Regions from separate parts of the Bradyrhizobium sp. 62B genome, predicted to be linked through region 3. Evidence: predicted binding sites of a transcription regulator. Region 3 holds the regulator's gene; each other region holds the start of a gene.
What was found. The regulator PhoB, encoded in region 3, activates phosphate uptake and scavenging genes when phosphate is short. The targets are predictions, from matches to a motif close to TGTCATNNANCTGTCAT.
Positions count from the first base shown of each region.

Region 1: the regulator PhoB is predicted to act here: its motif matches at 1,652-1,668, upstream of phnF (phosphonate metabolism transcriptional regulator PhnF).
Region 2: the regulator PhoB is predicted to act here: its motif matches at 1,924-1,940, upstream of phnF (phosphonate metabolism transcriptional regulator PhnF).
Region 4: the regulator PhoB is predicted to act here: its motif matches at 1,999-2,015, upstream of phnC (phosphonate ABC transporter ATP-binding protein).

Region 1 is NZ_CP092841.2:6,831,016-6,835,208, reverse strand. Features, by position in the region: gene phnE (phosphonate ABC transporter, permease protein PhnE) at 1-713, shown strand, start outside; gene phnF (phosphonate metabolism transcriptional regulator PhnF) at 886-1,617, opposite strand; gene phnG (phosphonate C-P lyase system protein PhnG) at 1,738-2,202, shown strand; gene phnH (phosphonate C-P lyase system protein PhnH) at 2,207-2,815, shown strand; gene ML401_RS32780 (carbon-phosphorus lyase complex subunit PhnI) at 2,819-3,922, shown strand; gene ML401_RS32775 (alpha-D-ribose 1-methylphosphonate 5-phosphate C-P-lyase PhnJ) at 3,919-4,193, shown strand, end outside.
Region 2 is NZ_CP092842.1:832,973-837,165, reverse strand. Features, by position in the region: gene ML401_RS38755 (class I SAM-dependent methyltransferase) at 1-725, shown strand, start outside; gene phnF (phosphonate metabolism transcriptional regulator PhnF) at 1,052-1,831, opposite strand; gene ML401_RS38745 (ABC transporter ATP-binding protein) at 1,994-3,157, shown strand; gene ML401_RS38740 (carbohydrate ABC transporter permease) at 3,154-4,104, shown strand; gene ML401_RS38735 (carbohydrate ABC transporter permease) at 4,101-4,193, shown strand, end outside.
Region 3 is NZ_CP092841.2:6,997,975-7,002,167, forward strand. Features, by position in the region: gene ML401_RS33645 (aspartate aminotransferase family protein) at 1-502, opposite strand, end outside; gene ML401_RS33650 (GcrA family cell cycle regulator) at 960-1,472, shown strand; gene phoB (phosphate regulon transcriptional regulator PhoB) at 1,545-2,252, opposite strand; gene phoU (phosphate signaling complex protein PhoU) at 2,290-3,006, opposite strand; gene pstB (phosphate ABC transporter ATP-binding protein PstB) at 3,018-3,839, opposite strand; gene pstA (phosphate ABC transporter permease PstA) at 3,836-4,193, opposite strand, start outside.
Region 4 is NZ_CP092841.2:6,836,030-6,840,222, reverse strand. Features, by position in the region: gene ML401_RS32830 (DUF1045 domain-containing protein) at 1-85, opposite strand, end outside; gene ML401_RS32825 (alpha-D-ribose 1-methylphosphonate 5-triphosphate diphosphatase) at 104-1,297, opposite strand; gene ML401_RS32820 (chloramphenicol acetyltransferase) at 1,294-1,953, opposite strand; gene phnC (phosphonate ABC transporter ATP-binding protein) at 2,126-2,935, shown strand; gene phnD (phosphonate ABC transporter substrate-binding protein) at 2,995-3,930, shown strand; gene phnE (phosphonate ABC transporter, permease protein PhnE) at 4,001-4,193, shown strand, end outside.

The DNA of each region.
Region 1 (4,193 bases), 170 kb from region 3:
TCGATCTCGACTTCTCGCCGTCGCGATTCTTCGCGGGTCTCAGCCAGCTCGGCTGGATCACGGTGATGATGATCCCGCCTGATCCCGGCTCCTCGCTGCCGATCTATCTGAAAGCGCTCGGCGAGACGCTGTCGATCGCGCTGCTGGGGACGACGCTCGCCGCAATCTTCGCGTTGCCGGTCAGCCTGCTGGCGGCGCGCAACGTGGTGCCGTCGAACATCCTGCGCTTTCCGGTCCGTCGTTTTCTCGATTCGATCCGCGGCGTCGACACGCTGATCTGGGCGCTGGTGTGGATCAACGTCGTCGGGCTCGGCCCGTTCGCCGGCGTGCTCGCCATCGCCGTGTCGGATTTCGGAGCGTTCGGCAAGCTGTTCTCGGAGGCGATCGAAGGCTCCGACCAGAAGCAGGTCGAGGGCATCCGCGCCTCCGGCGGCAGCCCGCTGCACGAGATCCGCTTCGGCCTGCTGCCGCAGGTGATGCCTGTCATCGCCGGCCAGGTGCTGTATTTCATCGAATCCAACACGCGCTCGGCCACCATCATCGGCATCGTCGGCGCCGGCGGTATCGGCCTCCAGCTCGCCGAGCAGATCCGCGTGCTGGAATGGCAGAAAGTGTCGTTCCTGATCCTGATGATCCTGGTCGCCGTCGCCGCGATCGATTTCATCTCAGGCAAGCTGCGCTTTGCGATCATCGGGCGCAGGGCGGTGGCCTGAGTTCTTTCCTTCTCCCCTTGTGGGAGAAGGTGGCGCGAAGCGCCGGATGAGGGGTCTGTCTCCGCAAGTTCGGCGCGAGAGATTCGCTCACGGAGAGAACCCCTCACCCGTCTCGCCGCAACTGCGGCGAGCCACCCTCTCCCACAAGGGGAGAGGGGAAGAAGCGGTCACGTCACCCGTTCTCCACCAGAAACTCCACCCGCTCGGCCGCGAACCGCGAGTGCTTCGTCATCAGCGGCTTGCCCTGGAGATCGTGGTCGGTCGCGTCCACCACCAGGATCGGGCGTCCTAGCGCCAGATCCAGCCGTGCCGCGTCTGTGGCGTCCACGATGCCGGCGGTGATCCGGGTCGCGCCGCGGCGATAGTCGCGCACGCCGTAATGCGCCAGCAGCTTCGTCATCGATCGCGTCGCTGCGAACACGGCGCCCGCGCCGGGAAACAGCTCGGCCGAGAGCCAGGTGGTCGAGACACAGATCGGCGTGCGATCCGCGAGGCGGATCGCCTCGATGCGCACCAGCGGCGCGCCGGCCTTCAGGCCCAGCTCGCGCGCCAGCTCGCGGGTCGCGACATCGTCGGAGGCCTCGATCAACTGGCCGCGCGGCTCGCGGCCGCCGGCGCCGACGATCTCCGAGAAACGGGTGCGCGAGCGCAGGGGATAGGCGAGCTTCTGCGCTTCGACATAGGTTCCGCTGCCGCGCTCGGCGCGCACCAGGCCGCGCTCGGCGAGGGCCGCCAGTGCGCGTCGCACGGTATGGCGGTTCACGCGATAGCTTTCGGCGATCTCCATCTCGCCCGGCAATTTGTCGCCGGCCGCAAAGCGGCCGTCGGCGATGCCGCGCTCGATGCCGTCGGCAACGAGGCGCCACAGCGCAACGCCGGACGATGCGGTGTCTTGCATGCTCATATCGCCGGTCAGCCTAGCCCAGAAATCACGCTCTTGTCACGAAACAGTCATGGCGCTCCCGTATGAAGTTGTCTATTATCATAGACAACTTCGGCGCGGCAAGTTCTGTCAAAAGGTTCGGTGGATCGGGTGACCCAGCACAACAACCAGCAAGCCCAGCGCAAGGCCGCGATGGCCGTGCTGGCGCACGCGGAGGCGGGCGAGATCGCCGCCCGTCTCCGCGATTTGGGCCTGCCGGCCCATCAAGACCTGCGCGCGCCCGAAAACGGCCTCGTCATGCTGCGCGGCCGGGTCGGCGGTGACGGCGCGCCCTTCAATCTCGGCGAAGCCACGGTGTCGCGCGCGGCGGTGCGGCTTGCGAGCGGCGAGGTCGGCTTCGGCTACACGCTCGGGCGCGACGGTCAAAAGGCGCGGCTGATCGCGCTGTGCGATGCGCTGGTGCAATCCCGTGATTTCGGCGGCGCCGTGGAGCGCGACGTGATCGCGCCGCTGCGGGAGCAGCTCATGGTCAGGCGCCAGCAGGCAGCGGCCGAGACCGCTGCGACGAAGGTTGATTTCTACACCATGGTGCGCGGTGAGGGGTGAGATCATGACCACGATTGCGGAATTGCCGCCGGGGTTCGCCGACAGGGTGCTGTCGGCGCAATCGACTTTTCGCTCCGTCATGGACGCGATGGCGCGGCCCGGCTCGGTCCAGCGCATCGTGCCGGGAGCGGGGGCGCCCGAAACGATGATGCGCGGCACCGCCGCGATCGCGCTGACGCTGTTCGATCACGATACGCCGCTCTGGCTCGATGCGCGGATGGCTGAGAGTCTGGACGTCGTGAAATGGCTGAAATTCCACACCGGTGCGCCGATGGTGCAGGATTCTTCCATCGCGAGTTTTGCGCTGATCAGTGACGGCGCGGTGCTTCCTCCGCTCGAGCGATTCGCGCTCGGCACCAGCGAATATCCGGATCGCTCGACCACGGTCATCCTCCAGGTCGAGAGCCTCAACGCAGGCCGCAGCTTCGAGCTGCGTGGTCCCGGCATCGACGGCGCCGCGACATTGCAGGCCTCGATCAAGCCGTTCGACCTGTTCGAGCGCCTGCGATTCAACGCGCCGTTGTTTCCGCGCGGCATCGACGTGGTGCTGGTCGCCGATGACTCGGTGGTCGCGATCCCCCGCACCATTCGCGTCGTGAGCAAAGGAAGCTGAAGCATGTATGTCGCAGTCAAAGGCGGCGAACGCGCCATCGAGAATGCCCATCGCCTGCTCGCCCATAAGCGGCGCGGCGACCAGGACGTTGCGGAGGTTTCGCTCGACCAGATCTCCGAGCAGCTCGGCCTCGCCGTGGACCGCGTCATGAGCGAAGGCTCGCTCTACGACCGCGAGCTCGCGGCGCTCGCGATCAAGCAGGCACGCGGCGATCTGATCGAGGCGATCTTCCTGGTCCGCGCTTTCCGCGCCACGCTGCCGCGCTTCGGTGCGAGCGAGCCGGTCGATACCGGCGCGATGCGCGTGCAGCGGCGGGTGTCCTCGACCTTCAAGGACATCCCGGGTGGCCAGATCCTTGGGCCGACTTTCGACTACACCCACCGCCTGCTCGATCCCTCGCTCGCGCAAGGATTTGCGCCGGAGGCTCCGGCCACGGCCGAAGCCTCCACCGCGCCGACGCCGCGCGTGACCGACATTCTCGGCCGCGACGGGCTGATCGAATCCTCGCCGCAGGCCGAGGACGGCGCCGGCGTCGGCGATCTCACCCGCGAGCCGCTGAATTTTCCCGCCGACCGCGATCTGCGCCTGCAAAACCTCGCGCGCGGCGACGAAGGATTCCTGCTGGCGATGGGCTATTCCACCCAGCGCGGCTATGGCCGCAACCATCCCTTCGCCGGCGAGATCCGCTTCGGCGAGGTCGAGGTGGAATTTTTCGCGGAAGACGCCGGCTTCGCCGTGCCGCTCGGCGCGATCGAGCTGACCGAGTGCCAGATGGTCAACCAGTTCAAGGGCTCGGCGACCGAAGCGCCGTGCTTCACCCGCGGCTATGGCCTCGCCTTCGGCCAGAGCGAGCGCAAGACCATGTCGATGGCGCTGGTCGACCGCGCGCTGCGTGCCCGCGAGCTCGGCGAGGATGTGCGCGCCCCGGCGCAGGACGAGGAGTTCGTGATGTCGCATTCGGACAACGTCCAGGCGACCGGCTTCGTCGAGCATCTCAAGCTGCCGCATTATGTCGACTTCCAGTCCGAGCTCGGTCTGCTGCGCAAGCTGCGGAAAGAATTTGCCGATGCCCAGACGCCCGCTGCCATGAAGGAGGCCGCGGAATGAACGCGCCGGCCTATAATTTCGCCTATCTCGACGAGCAGACCAAGCGGATGATCCGCCGCGCGATCCTGAAGGCGATCGCGATCCCCGGCTATCAGGTGCCGTTCGCCAGCCGCGAGATGCCGATGCCCTATGGCTGGGGCACCGGCGGCGTGCAGGTCACGGCGGCGATCCTCGGTCCTTCCGACGTGCTGAAGGTGATCGACCAGGGCTCCGACGACACCACCAACGCGATCTCCATCCGCAAATTCTTCGCCAAGACCGCCGGCGTTGC
Region 2 (4,193 bases), on a different replicon from region 3:
TCCTGGAACGGCTTCGCCCAGATCATGGCAAAACGTATCTGGATCTTGGCTGTGGCACCGGGAACTACCTTGCGGAATTTGCTGCGCGGGGCTACGCGATGATAGGGCTCGACTTGTCACAAGGCATGCTGCGAGTCGCCCAAGAGAAATCGAGGAACTCCGAGTTTATTTGCGCACCTGCTGAAAAAATGCCGATGGCTGACGCGAGCGTGGCTGGCGCGTTCTCGTGCCTGGCAGTTCATCACTTCAACGATCTCGAGGCCATGGCAGGTGAGGTCTATCGCGTGCTCGAACCTGGCGCGCGGTTCGTCATCTTCACTACCGATCCCTCCCAGACCCGGACCTTCTGGCTCAACGAATATTTTGGCGAGCTGATGAGATCCAGCGAATCCCTAATGCCGTCCGTCACGCGTCTTGTGACGGTGCTCCAGCGTGTCGGATTCCGTCCAGTGAAAGTTTCGACCTGGGACATCCCCGAGAATATGGTCGACCTGTTCCTCTATGGCGCCAAGCATCAGCCGGCCCTCTATTTGCACGATGAGGTGCGGCAGGGCATCACGCGCTTCCGCCGGGCAGGCCAGAGCCGAATGGTTCAGGAAGGGTGCCGGCGACTGGAAGAGGACATTCGCTCGGGCCGATTCCGCAAAGTTTTGGATCAACATCCATCGGCATGTGGTGATTACACCTTCATTACGGGTTGCAAAGCTGCGGCGCGCAGCGAATGAACGCGAGGACTGGCCAGCACTTCGATTCCTAAGTTCGCGTTTGGGCCGCATCCGTTTGCGAGCTTCGAGAGCGAAGGAGCACCGGTAGCTCGGGTTTCCATGGTTCGAATGATATCAGGCAGCCTCAGCGAGCTTGTAGGGGCCAGGTGTGGATAACGATTGACGTCGTTGATGCCGGTCATGATGCTCTCCTTGAGTTCGTCTCACCGGATGTGACGCAGGATGGCGTGCCCGAGTTTGGAGAAGAAGTCGGTGACGAGGTTGAGGTAAGAGCTGTGCTTGGGCGTGAACATACATCTCTTAAATCCGTCCGACGAGCCGCGTCGTTAGACCGAAATATCCGCGATGAACGTGACCGGCTTAGCGTCGCCGAAGACGAGCTGGACGCGCTCCCCGGCATAGAGCGTTTCGTGGTACACGATAGGATGGGACTGCGAATCGACGTCGAGTGCCTCCACAAGCAGCACCGGCACCGATTCCAATTGCCTCAGATGGTGTGCGTCCTCCTTGGACGGTATATGCGCAACGCATCGGGTGACATCCCGGAAATAGTCCAAGACATCAAAGGACTCCAACGCCTTCGTCATTGACATCGTCTTGCGGTAGATCTCGCCAAAGCCGGCAAATCGACTGGCTGGAAGGTAGGTCTTTGCGACGCTGATCGGCAATCTATCGGCCTCGCCGACGAGATGAAGAAAAACAGCTCGATCGCCATCGCGCATTTTCAGCGCTGCTGCGACTTTGCCGTAGATCGGACGTTCGCCAGCGGCCAACAGCGTATGGCCGGGCACCTTCCCGAGTAGCTTGATGTTGGTGCTGAATCGCGTCCGCTTCCCGATCGGATAATCTATTAGCTCGGGAACGAGATAGGATCCGCCGCCCTTGCGCTTGAAAACGACGCCGCGCTCGACGAGACCGGCGATGGCCTGCCGGACAGTGTGCCGATTCACGCCGAATTGCGAAGCCAGCTCTTTCTCCGACGGCAGACGATCGCGGTCCTTGAACCGTCCGCCTTTGATGAGCTTGAGCAGGGTGCTTTCGACCTGCTGCCACAAGTGGTCTCCTTGCGCATGCTCAAGCTGTTTGCGGAAGCTGGCGGAAATCATTGCAGGCTCTCTGTCATGGAAGATGGCTCGATCGGTCTGGCATGACCCGGCTCAATCGGAGTCTAAAGATCGCGCGCCAGGGCGTGATCACCCGTCATAAACCTGTAGCAAAACCTGTCTAGACAGGTTGCCGCGATCGACGAAACAATTCAAGCGGGAAATATGGCTGGGCTCTCCATTATCGGTCTGTCGAAGGGCTTTGGCTCGGTCAAGGTTCTGAAGGACCTCTCTCTTCAAATCAAGGATGGCGAGTTTCTCACTATACTCGGCCCATCGGGCTGTGGGAAATCGACCCTTCTAAAGATTCTCGCGGGTCTCGAGACAGCGGACGCTGGTTCGATCTTCCTTGGAGACAAGCAGCTGGACGGCGTACGTCCAAAACATCGCAATGTGGCGATGGTCTTTCAGTCCTATGCTCTTTATCCGCATATGACAGCAGCGGAGAATGTTGCTCTGCCCCTGCGCATGCGGCGTCTAAATGTCTGGCAAAGGCTTCCGGGAATCGGCGCGCTCCTGCCCGGTGTGACCGCCGCGAGCGAGGGAATCGCTGCAGACGTGTCGCGGGTGGCTGTCGCACTTGGGCTCGATGAGCTCTTGCACAGGAAGCCGATGGAATTGTCCGGGGGACAGCGGCAGCGCGTTGCTCTGGGGCGCGCGATCGTGCGCGAACCGGCCGTCTTCCTTATGGACGAGCCGCTGTCGAATCTCGACGCTAAGCTTCGCATCCAGATGCGGGCCGAAATCAAGGAGCTCCATCGAAGACTTGGCAGTACCTTTATCTACGTGACACATGACCAGACCGAAGCGATGACGCTGTCGGATCGCATTGTTATCATGAGTAACGGTGAGATCCTGCAGGTGGCCCGGCCTCAGGATACGTATGCCGACCCCTCCCATTTGCGAGTTGCCGAGTTCGTCGGTTTCCCAAAGATCAACATCGTCGAAGCACTGGTTGTTGGTGGGCATATCGAAGTTGCCGGGACGCCACTTCGGGTCGATGGGGTGCCTCACGTTGCCGACCGGATTTTCGTCGGCATCCGCCCCGAATCCGTCCTTCCGGCGGAGCCCGGAGCTCTTGACGCGCTGTCCGGACGTGTTCGTCTGGTCGAGCATATGGGATCAGACGCCCTGGTGCACCTCGAGCTGCCCGGTGCAGCAGACCTGTTCGTTGCGCGCCTGTCGCTCGAATGTGCCTCCCGCATCCAGATCGGGGAGTCGCTCCGGCTCCACCTGCAGCCTGAGCTGCTGCTGTTCTTTGATTCTGGCGGCCATCGGATCAGGCCAGTGCGCCCCGTTACGCAGATCGAACGACGGGCGTTCGCATGACGACGTCCGGCGTCGCGATTTCACGACGCGCTGATCAAGGCGCGTCGGCGTTGGCTAGGCCAAGCGTGACGGAGCGGTATGCCGAATCGATTGCCGCCTATGTCCTTGTGTTGCCGGGCGCGACGCTGCTGGGGCTGCTGTTCCTTCTACCTTTGATTGCAATTGCTGCAATCGCAACCACGAATTGGCATTTCGGCAACTCGAGCCTGTCCTTCGTCGGCCTGAAGAACTTCCGCCAGGTGTTCGTCGATCCGACGTTCCGAAGCTCCCTGTTTAACACGATGATCTACGTGCTGATCGTCGTACCGGGAACGGTTGGCTTCGGACTGTTGGTCGCGCTGCTGATCGAGGCAGGAGAGAGCCTGCGCAGATTTTATCGGGCGATCCACTTCATCCCGTTCATGGCGACGCTTGCAGCGACCGCGATCGCCTGGGAAATGCTGCTGCATCCGACAATCGGACTTTTCAATCAGGCGCTGCTGGCCATCGGCTTTCCGACGACCAATTGGCTGCGAGATGAAAGAACGGTGCTTCCGATCCTTGCATTGATCGGCGTCTGGCAAAATGCCGGCTTCGCCATGGTGCTGTTCCTCGCAGGCCTGAAGGCTATTCCGAACGAGATATATCAGGCTGCCGATATCGATGGCGCGGATGGTTGGTTTGATAGGCTGAGTACGGTCACGCTGCCGATGCTCGGACCCGTGTCGATGTTTGTGCTCATTGTCGTCGCGATCAGAGCCTTCCAGGTCTTCGACACCGTCGCCATCCTGACGCAGGGTGGCCCGGGCCGAGCATCGGAAGTACTTCTCTATACGCTCTATCGCGAGAGCTTCGAATACCTGCGCACGGGATACGGTGCAACCGTGACCATTGTCTTCCTTGCAATCATCGTTGTCTTGACCTTGGCCCAGGCTTGGATCATGAGCCGGCGGGTGCACTATTCATGAGGGGCGGGCGCCAATTTGGTCCGTCGGCGATCGGACGGCACGCAGCGCTGCTTACCACCGGCGGGCTGACGCTTGCGCCGTTTCTGTGG
Region 3 (4,193 bases):
GGTCGCCATGCGGCACCTGGTCGAAGCCGTCCATCGGCGGTCCAAAACCTTCGAGATATTTTGCAGAGCCGGTCGCAGCCAAGGTCGCCAGCGTGCGGCCGTGGAACGCGCCTTCGAAGGTGATGATGCGGTAACGTTCCGGATGGCCCTTGGAGAAGTGATGATGGCGGACCAGCTTGATCACGCCCTCCAGCGCCTCGGCGCCGGAATTGCAGAAGAACACGAAGTCCGCAAAGCTCTCGTTGCACAGGCGCGCGGCGAGCTTCTCGCCGTCCGGGCTCTGGAACAGGTTCGACATGTGCCACAGCTTCGTCGCCTGCTCCTGCAACGCCTTGACCAGCGCGGGATGGGCGTGGCCGAGCGCGTTCACAGCAACGCCCGAGGTGAAATCGAGATAGCGATCGCCATTGGTCGCAATCAGCCAGCAGCCTTCGCCGCGCTCAAAACCGAGGTTGGCCCTGGCGAAAACGGGGAGCAAATGCGGGGCTACGCTGTTAGTCATGACGGTCACTTGATGTTGCGGACGGTGTGGGGCGTGCATTGCGCAACGCACCATTGACCGGCCCGGAAAACGAAACGTGCCGCCTTTTAAGGGCGGCACGCGGGACTATCTTAGGCCTGGTGAAACGGGTGTCAATGCCGCCCGAAAGCCTCGGGAAACGCAGATTCCGTAGTCTTGCGGTGGCGATTTTGCGGGTTTTACACCACGGAACATGTGGAAGCGAGTCGGCGGACTCTTGCGCGTGAGTCACGCCATATTGTAGCGTTTGGGCTGTCAGATACGACATCTCGTGCAGCAGTTCTGATCCCAAGAGTCCTCATGTACCGGCGTAAACGTTCGGGCGCGAGTAGCGCGCCCGGCGAGCCTTAAGGGATTCTGACGGCACGGGTTTTTGAGGCTTAGGCATTCGCCGCACGGACCGCCAGGATGGCAGAAGCGCAGCGAGGGAAAGGGTGCAATGACGGTTTTGACCTGGTCCGACGATCGCGTCGAGCAGCTGAAAAAGCTCTGGGAGGCCGGATTGTCGGCCAGCCAGATCGCAGCAGAGCTCGGCAATGTGACCCGCAATGCCGTGATCGGCAAAGTGCACAGGCTCGGCCTGTCCGGCCGCGCCAAGAGCCCTTCGTCGGCCGCGCCGCGGCCGCGCAAGGCACGCCCGGCGCAGCACATGATGCGGGTGACCCGCCCCATTGCGCGCGGCAACACCGCACTGGCGCAGGCCTTCGAGGTCGAAGTCGAGGCCGAACCGGTCACCTACGACAACGTGGTGCCGATGAGCCAGCGGCTGTCGCTGCTCGAGCTCAACGAGGCGACCTGCCACTGGCCGGTCGGCGATCCCTCGAGCCCGGATTTCTTCTTCTGCGGCGGCAAGGCGCTGTCCGGCCTGCCCTACTGCGCCCAGCATTCGCGCGTGGCGTATCAGCCGGCAGCGGATCGCCGGCGCGCACCGGCGAAGCCGGGCCCGCGGTAAACACGGTCTTAGGCATCGAGACGAAAAAGCGCGTCAGCTGGCGCGCTTTTTGTTGGATTACGGAAGCAGGTCCTACGTCTGCTCAGCCTTCGCAAAGCGATCATCCAGCGCGTAGCCGGCGCCGCGGACGGTGCGGATCGGGTCCTGCTCGCGGCCGAGATTGAGCAGCTTGCGCAGGCGGCCGATATGGACGTCGACGGTACGCTCGTCGATATAGATGTCGCGGCCCCAGACGCTGTCGAGCAGCTGCTCGCGCGAGAACACGCGGCCGGGATGCTCCAGGAAGAACTCCAGAAGCCGATATTCGGTCGGGCCGAGATCGATCGGGCGGCCCGAGCGCGCCACGCGGCGCTTGTCGCGATCGAGCTCGATGTCGCCATAGGCCAGCACGGTCGCGAGCCGCTCGGGGTTGGCGCGCCTGAGCAGGCCCTTCACGCGCGCCAAGAGCTCCGGCACCGAGAACGGCTTGACGATGTAGTCGTCGGCGCCGGTCGCAAGGCCGCGCACCCGCTCGCTCTCCTCGCCGCGCGCGGTGAGCATGATGATCGGCAGCTGCTTGGTCTCGGGCCGGGTGCGCAGGCGCCGGCACAGCTCGATGCCGGAGAGGCCCGGCAGCATCCAGTCGAGCACGATCAGATCGGGAATGTGCTCCTTGAGGCGGGTGTCGGCGTCGTCGCCGCGCATCACCGTCTCGACGTCATAGCCGTCGCCTTCGAGGTTGTAACGCAGAAGCTCGGTGAGAGCTTCCTCGTCCTCAACCACCATAATGCGTGCGCCCATGGTGTCGTCGCTCCTTAGGTCTTCGGATATCAAGTCTTCAGGTATTCGGGACCGTCGTGGCGAAGGTCGTCATGTCGCCCTTCGGCCGCTTGTCGGTGATCGCCTGGCCCTCGATCATGTAGAACACGGTCTCGGCGATGTTGGTGGCGTGGTCGCCGATCCGCTCGATGTTCTTGGCGCAGAACATCAGATGGATGCAGAACGAGATGTTGCGCGGATCCTCCATCATGTAGGTGAGGAGCTCGCGGAACAGCGAGGTGCAGATCGCGTCGACTTCCTCGTCGCCCTTCCACACCGCCATCGCCGCCGGCAGATCGTGCGCGGCATAGGCATCCAGCACCGACTTGACCTGCTGCTGCACGAGGTCGGTCATGTGCTCGAGGCCGCGGAACAGCTTGAGCGGATGGAAGTCGGTCTCCAGCGCGGCGACGCGCTTGCCCATGTTCTTGGCGAGGTCGCCGATGCGCTCGAGGTCGGTCGCGACGCGCATGGCGCCGACGATCTCGCGCAGATCCACCGCCATCGGCTGGCGGCGGGCGATAGTGAGCACGGCGCGTTCTTCGATGCGCTTCTGCAGCGCGTCGAGATCGGCGTCGATGGTGACGACGCGCTGGCCGAGCGCGACGTCGCGGCGGATCAGCGCGCCGACGGAATCGACGATCATGCGCTCGGCGATTCCGCCCATCTCGGCGACCAGGCGGGTGAGCTCCTGGAGGTCAGTGTCGAAAGCCTTTGCGGTATGTTCAGAACCCATGTTGCGTCTCCTCAGCCGAACCGGCCGGTGATGTAATCCTGCGTACGCCGATCGCTCGGCGACGTGAAGATCTTGCTGGTGTCGTCGAACTCGATCAGCTCGCCGAGATACATGAAGGCGGTCTTGTCGGAGACGCGCGCCGCCTGCTGCATGTTGTGGGTGACGATCGCGATCGTGTAGTTCTCGGACAATTCCTGGATCAGCTCCTCGACCTTGGCGGTCGAGATCGGGTCGAGCGCCGAGCAGGGCTCGTCGAACAGGATCACTTCAGGCCGCACCGCGACGGTGCGGGCGATGCACAGGCGCTGCTGCTGGCCGCCGGACAGCGACAGGCCGGAGGCGTTGAGCTTGTCCTTGACCTCGTTCCACAGCGCGCCGCCGCGCAGCGCCTTCTCGACCCGGTCGTCCATCTCGGACTTCGAGATCTTCTCGTAGAGGCGGATGCCGAAGGCGATGTTCTCGTAGATCGTCATCGGGAACGGCGTCGGCTTCTGGAATACCATCCCGACCCGGGCGCGCAGCAGGTTGAGGTCGAGCTTGGGATCGAGGATGTTGGTGTGGTCGAGCAACAGCTGGCCGGTGGCGCGCTGTCCCGGATAGAGGTCGTACATCCGGTTGAAGATGCGCAGCAGCGTGGACTTGCCGCAGCCCGACGGGCCGATGAAGGCCGTGACGCGATTGGCGCCGAGCGTCAGATTGATGTTCTTCAGCGCGTGGTGCTCACCGTAGTAGAAATTCAGGTTGCGCGCGGTGACCTTGGCTGGCGCCTCGGGCAGCGGCTGCGAGCCGGGGTGAACGCTCGGCGCGCTGACGGAAACAGAGATTTCACTCATTTTGCAGTCCTCTCGGCGCCGATGATGCGGGCGCCAATGTTCAGGGCAAGCACGGTCAGGGTGATCAGCAGGGCGCCGCTCCAGGCGAGCTGCTTCCAATAGGCGTAGGGGCTCTGCACGAAGTTGTTGATGGTGACTGGAAGGTTCGCCATCGTCTTGTCCAGGCCGAGACTGAAGAACTGGTTCGACAGCGCGGTGAACAGCAGCGGCGCCGTCTCGCCGGCGACGCGCGCGGTGGCCAGCAGCACGCCGGTGATGAGGCCGGAGCGCGCCGCGCGATAGGCGATCCGCTTGATCACCAGCGAGCGCGGCAGGCCGAGCGCGCTGGCGGCTTCACGCAGCGGGTTCGGCACC
Region 4 (4,193 bases), 160 kb from region 3:
AGCCGAGCAACTGGGCGCCGAAGCGGGAGAGGGCGCTATCGCTGCCGGCGGCAAAATAGATCGCGTAGCGGGGAAAACCTGTCATTGCCTCAGCATAACCAATTTACGCCGCACCGACAGCCTCGCGCGGCGTCGCTGCCGCGGTGAGCAGCCGCGTCGCATCGGTGAGATGGACGAGCTTGCCGCCCGAGATCCCCGCGATCAGCCCCGGCCGCAGCGGCAAGCTGTCGTCGACCAGCAGGATGTCGGCGCGGCGGCCTTCGGCGAGCACACCGCGATCGACAAGGCCGGTCGCGCGTGCGGGCCCGGCGGAGACCAGATTCCAGGCCTCCGTCAGCGGCAGCACGCCATCGGCGGCGAGGCGGAACGCGGCGAGCAGCTGTGCGGGATAATAATAGTCCGACGCCAGCACCGAGCAGAGCCCCTTGGCGATCATGTCGGATGCCCTGGTCCAGCCGGTGTGGCTGCCGCCGCGCACGACGTTCGGTGCGCCGTAGACGATGGCGTCGCCGTGGCTCGCTGCCGCCCGCGCCGTTTCCTCGTTGATCGGAAACTCCGCGATGTCGGCGCCGAGCTCGCGAAACTGTCGGCGCATCGCCGGCGTCGCGTCATCGTGCGAGAGCATCCGCACCTCGGCCGCGCGGGCCGCGGCGGCCAGCCGCGACACCGAAGCGGGCACCTCGTCGGCGCGCGACGTCACGCGTTCGACCAGCCGGTCGAATTCCTCGCCCGACAGTCCGGTGCGCTCGACCATGCGGTTGCGCTTGCGCGGCTTGGCCATGTCGGCGACCGTGCCGTCCATGTGGTCATTGAAGGCGAACAGGTCGACGCGGCCTTCCATGAGCCACTGCGCGATCTCGGCTTCGGCCTCGAGATTGTAGGTTTCGTGCCTGAGATGGAAGCGGGTGTCGGCGGCGAATTGCGGGCGCTGCCGCTCGATCGCCTCCATCAGCCCGCGCGCATTGTCGCTGCTGCGCAGGCCCGGCTCCCACGAACAGGTCGCGGCGTGAAATACGGTGGTGATGCCGTTACTGATGGCCTGGCGGTCGCTGTCGGCGAGCGCGACGTCGATCGGGAAGTCGACGCCGGCGCGCGGCATCATCTGGCGCTCGAAGGCATCGCCGTGAAGGTCGACGATGCCGGGCAGCACCAGCAGGCCTCGTGCATCGATCGCCAGCCGCGCCCGGCCGCGGGAGGCGTCCACTTCTGCGATGTCCTGCCCGGACACCGCCAATGACGTTTCGACGATTTCAGTGCCGACCAGGGCCCGGCCGCCTTCAAGGAAAATGTCTGTCACGCGACCGCGCTTTGCTTGCTTGCAGGGGAAGCTGCCTGTGCTTCATACGTCGAGAGAAAATCTTCAATCCCGAGCTTGCGGAAATCGGGCAGCGCTTCACGCAATTTGTCGTGATCCCAGTTCCACCAAGCGAGCCTCGCAAGCCTTCCGGCGATCTCCTCGGAAAATCGCCGGCGCACGATGCGGGCCGGATTGCCCGCGACGATGGTGTAGGCCGGAACGTCCTTGGTGACGATGGCGCCGGCCGCAATCACCGCGCCGGTGCCGACGTTGCGGCCGGGCAGCACGATCGCGCCGTGGCCGATCCAGACGTCGTGGCCGATATGAACGTGATGCTGCCGCCGCCAGTCGAAGAAATCGGCATCGTCGCTCTCGCCTTCGAAATAGGCGCTGGACCGATAGGTGAAATGCGCCTGCGTCGCGCGGTGCATCGGATGATTGCCGGGATTGATCCGCGTCATCGCCGCGATCGAGCAGAACTTTCCGATGGTGGTGTAGGTGATCTGGGCGTCGTTCACGACATAGGAGTAATCGCCCATCGCCACCTCGAGCAGGATCGTGCGCGCGCCGACCTCGGTGTAGGCGCCGAGCCGGGTCTCGTGCAGCTTGGCCGAGGGATCGATGGTCGGCAGGACCGAAAGCGCTTTGGCGGCCATGGTGAATCCGAAATGCGAGGCGGACGTTCCTCTTCGAGCGGCTTGATGACGGTGTCATGACGCGGCGATGACAGGGGATGAGGTGTGTAGGATCGCCGCATCGCAACGCATCTGTCACACAAGTGTTAAGCGCCGGCGTTAGCGGTGGGCCCCAGCTAATCTGGAGCCTTGCATGCTGGTGGTGGATGGTCTGACGTGTCGCTTCGGCGCGAAAGCCGCGGTGGACGACGCCTCGTTTCAAATCTCCCCCGGCGGCTTCGTCGGTGTGATCGGACGGTCCGGCGCCGGCAAGTCGACCCTGCTGCGGAGCATCAACCGCCTGGTGACGCCGACCGAGGGACGGATCTTGTTCGACGGCATCGACGTCACCGCGCTGCGCGGCAAGGAGCTGCGGCAATGGCGGGCGCGCTCGGCGATGATCTTCCAGCAGTTCAACCTGGTCGGCCGGCTCGATGTCCTCACCAATGTCCTGATGGGGCGGCTTGCGACGATGCCGGCCTGGCGCTCGTTGTCGCAAACCTGGCCGGAGCAGGACAAGGCGCTGGCGATGTCGGCGCTCGAGCAGTTCGACATCGCTTCGCTCGCCGCGCAGCGCGCCGACCAGCTCTCCGGGGGGCAGCAGCAGCGCGTCGCGATCGCCCGTGCGCTGGTACAGCAGCCCGACATCATCCTTGCAGACGAGCCGATCGCCTCGCTCGATCCGCGCAACACCAAGATCGTGATGGATGCGCTGCTGCGCATCAACAAGCATTTCGGCATCACGGTGCTCTGCAACCTGCATTCGCTCGATCTGGCGCGCAGCTATTGCGACCGCCTGATCGGCATGGCGCAGGGGCGCGTGGTGTTCGACGGCGCGCCGTCCGCGCTGACCGACCACGTCGCCCGCGAGCTCTACGATCTCGAAGCCGCCGACGTCATGGGCGCGATGCCCGTGCCAGCGCCCGCTGGCGTGCCCGCGCTCGGAACGGCCGCGGCCGCCTGATCCATTCGTTTAGTTGCAAATCTTTGCGTCAACCGACCCCAACCGATGAAGAGGGTAACATGATCACTCGCAGACTGGTTCTCGCCGGCGCCGCCGCGCTTGCGTTCACGGCCTCCGCCTCCGCCGACGACTGGAAGGCCAAATATCCCGAGCTGACCTTCGCCGTCGTCCCGGCCGAGAACGCTTCCGGCGTCACCGAGCGTTGGGCGCCGTTCATGGGCTACCTTTCGAAGGAGCTGGGCGTGAAGGTCACGCTGCGCATCGCCAATGACTACGCCGCTGTCATCGAAGGCCAGCGCGCCGGCAACATCCACATCGCCAGCTACGGCTCGGCCTCGTTCGCGCGTGCCCGCCTGACCGGCGTCAAGACCGACGCCTTCGCCAACGACATCAACGCCGACGGCTCCACCGGTTACTATTCCGTGTTCTTCGTCAAGGCGAACAGCGCCTACAAGAAAATCGACGACCTCAAGGGCAAGAACCTCGGCCTCGTCGATCCCAACTCGACCTCCGGCAACAACGTGCCGCGCTTCGAACTCGACAAGATGGGCATCCACGATGCCGAGGGCTATTTCAGCAAGGTCGTCTTCACCGGCAGCCACGAGAACGCGATGCTGGCCCTGTCGCAAGGAACGGTCGACGTCGCGGCCAACCAGTGGACCACCGACGACGATTCGACGCTGGCGCAGATGCTGACCAAGGGCATGCTGAAGAATGCCGACGGCTCGGCGATGAAGAAGGACGACTTCCGGATCATCCACAAGTCCGCACCCATCATCAACGGTCCCTACGCCTACAATTCCGACCTGCCTGATGACGCCAAGGCGGCCATCGCGAAGGCGTTCTTCGATGCGCCGGCGAAGGACAAGGCGGCGTTCGATCGCCTCCAGGACGGCCAGAAGAAGGGGTTCAACCACGCCACCACCAAGGACTGGGATGGCACGATCGAGCTGATCAAGTTCGTCGACGCGCTGCGCAAGAAGAAGGCGTCCTGAGTATCGGGACAACGCACCTGAGCCGGGTCCCTGGACCCGGCTCTTTCTTTGACGGGACCATCTCAAGCCGATGACGACAGCGGTTTCGATCCTCCCCGCCCAGCAGCTCGCCGTGCTCGACGCCGCCTATCGCCGGGCGGTCGGGCGCAAGCGGCTCCGCCTGCTGCTGGGAATCGTGGTCTTCGGCGCGGCGCTGGTTCTCGCCGCGATCGGCGCGGAAGTGAATCTGCGTACGCTGTTCACCTATTTCGGCAATTTCGTCA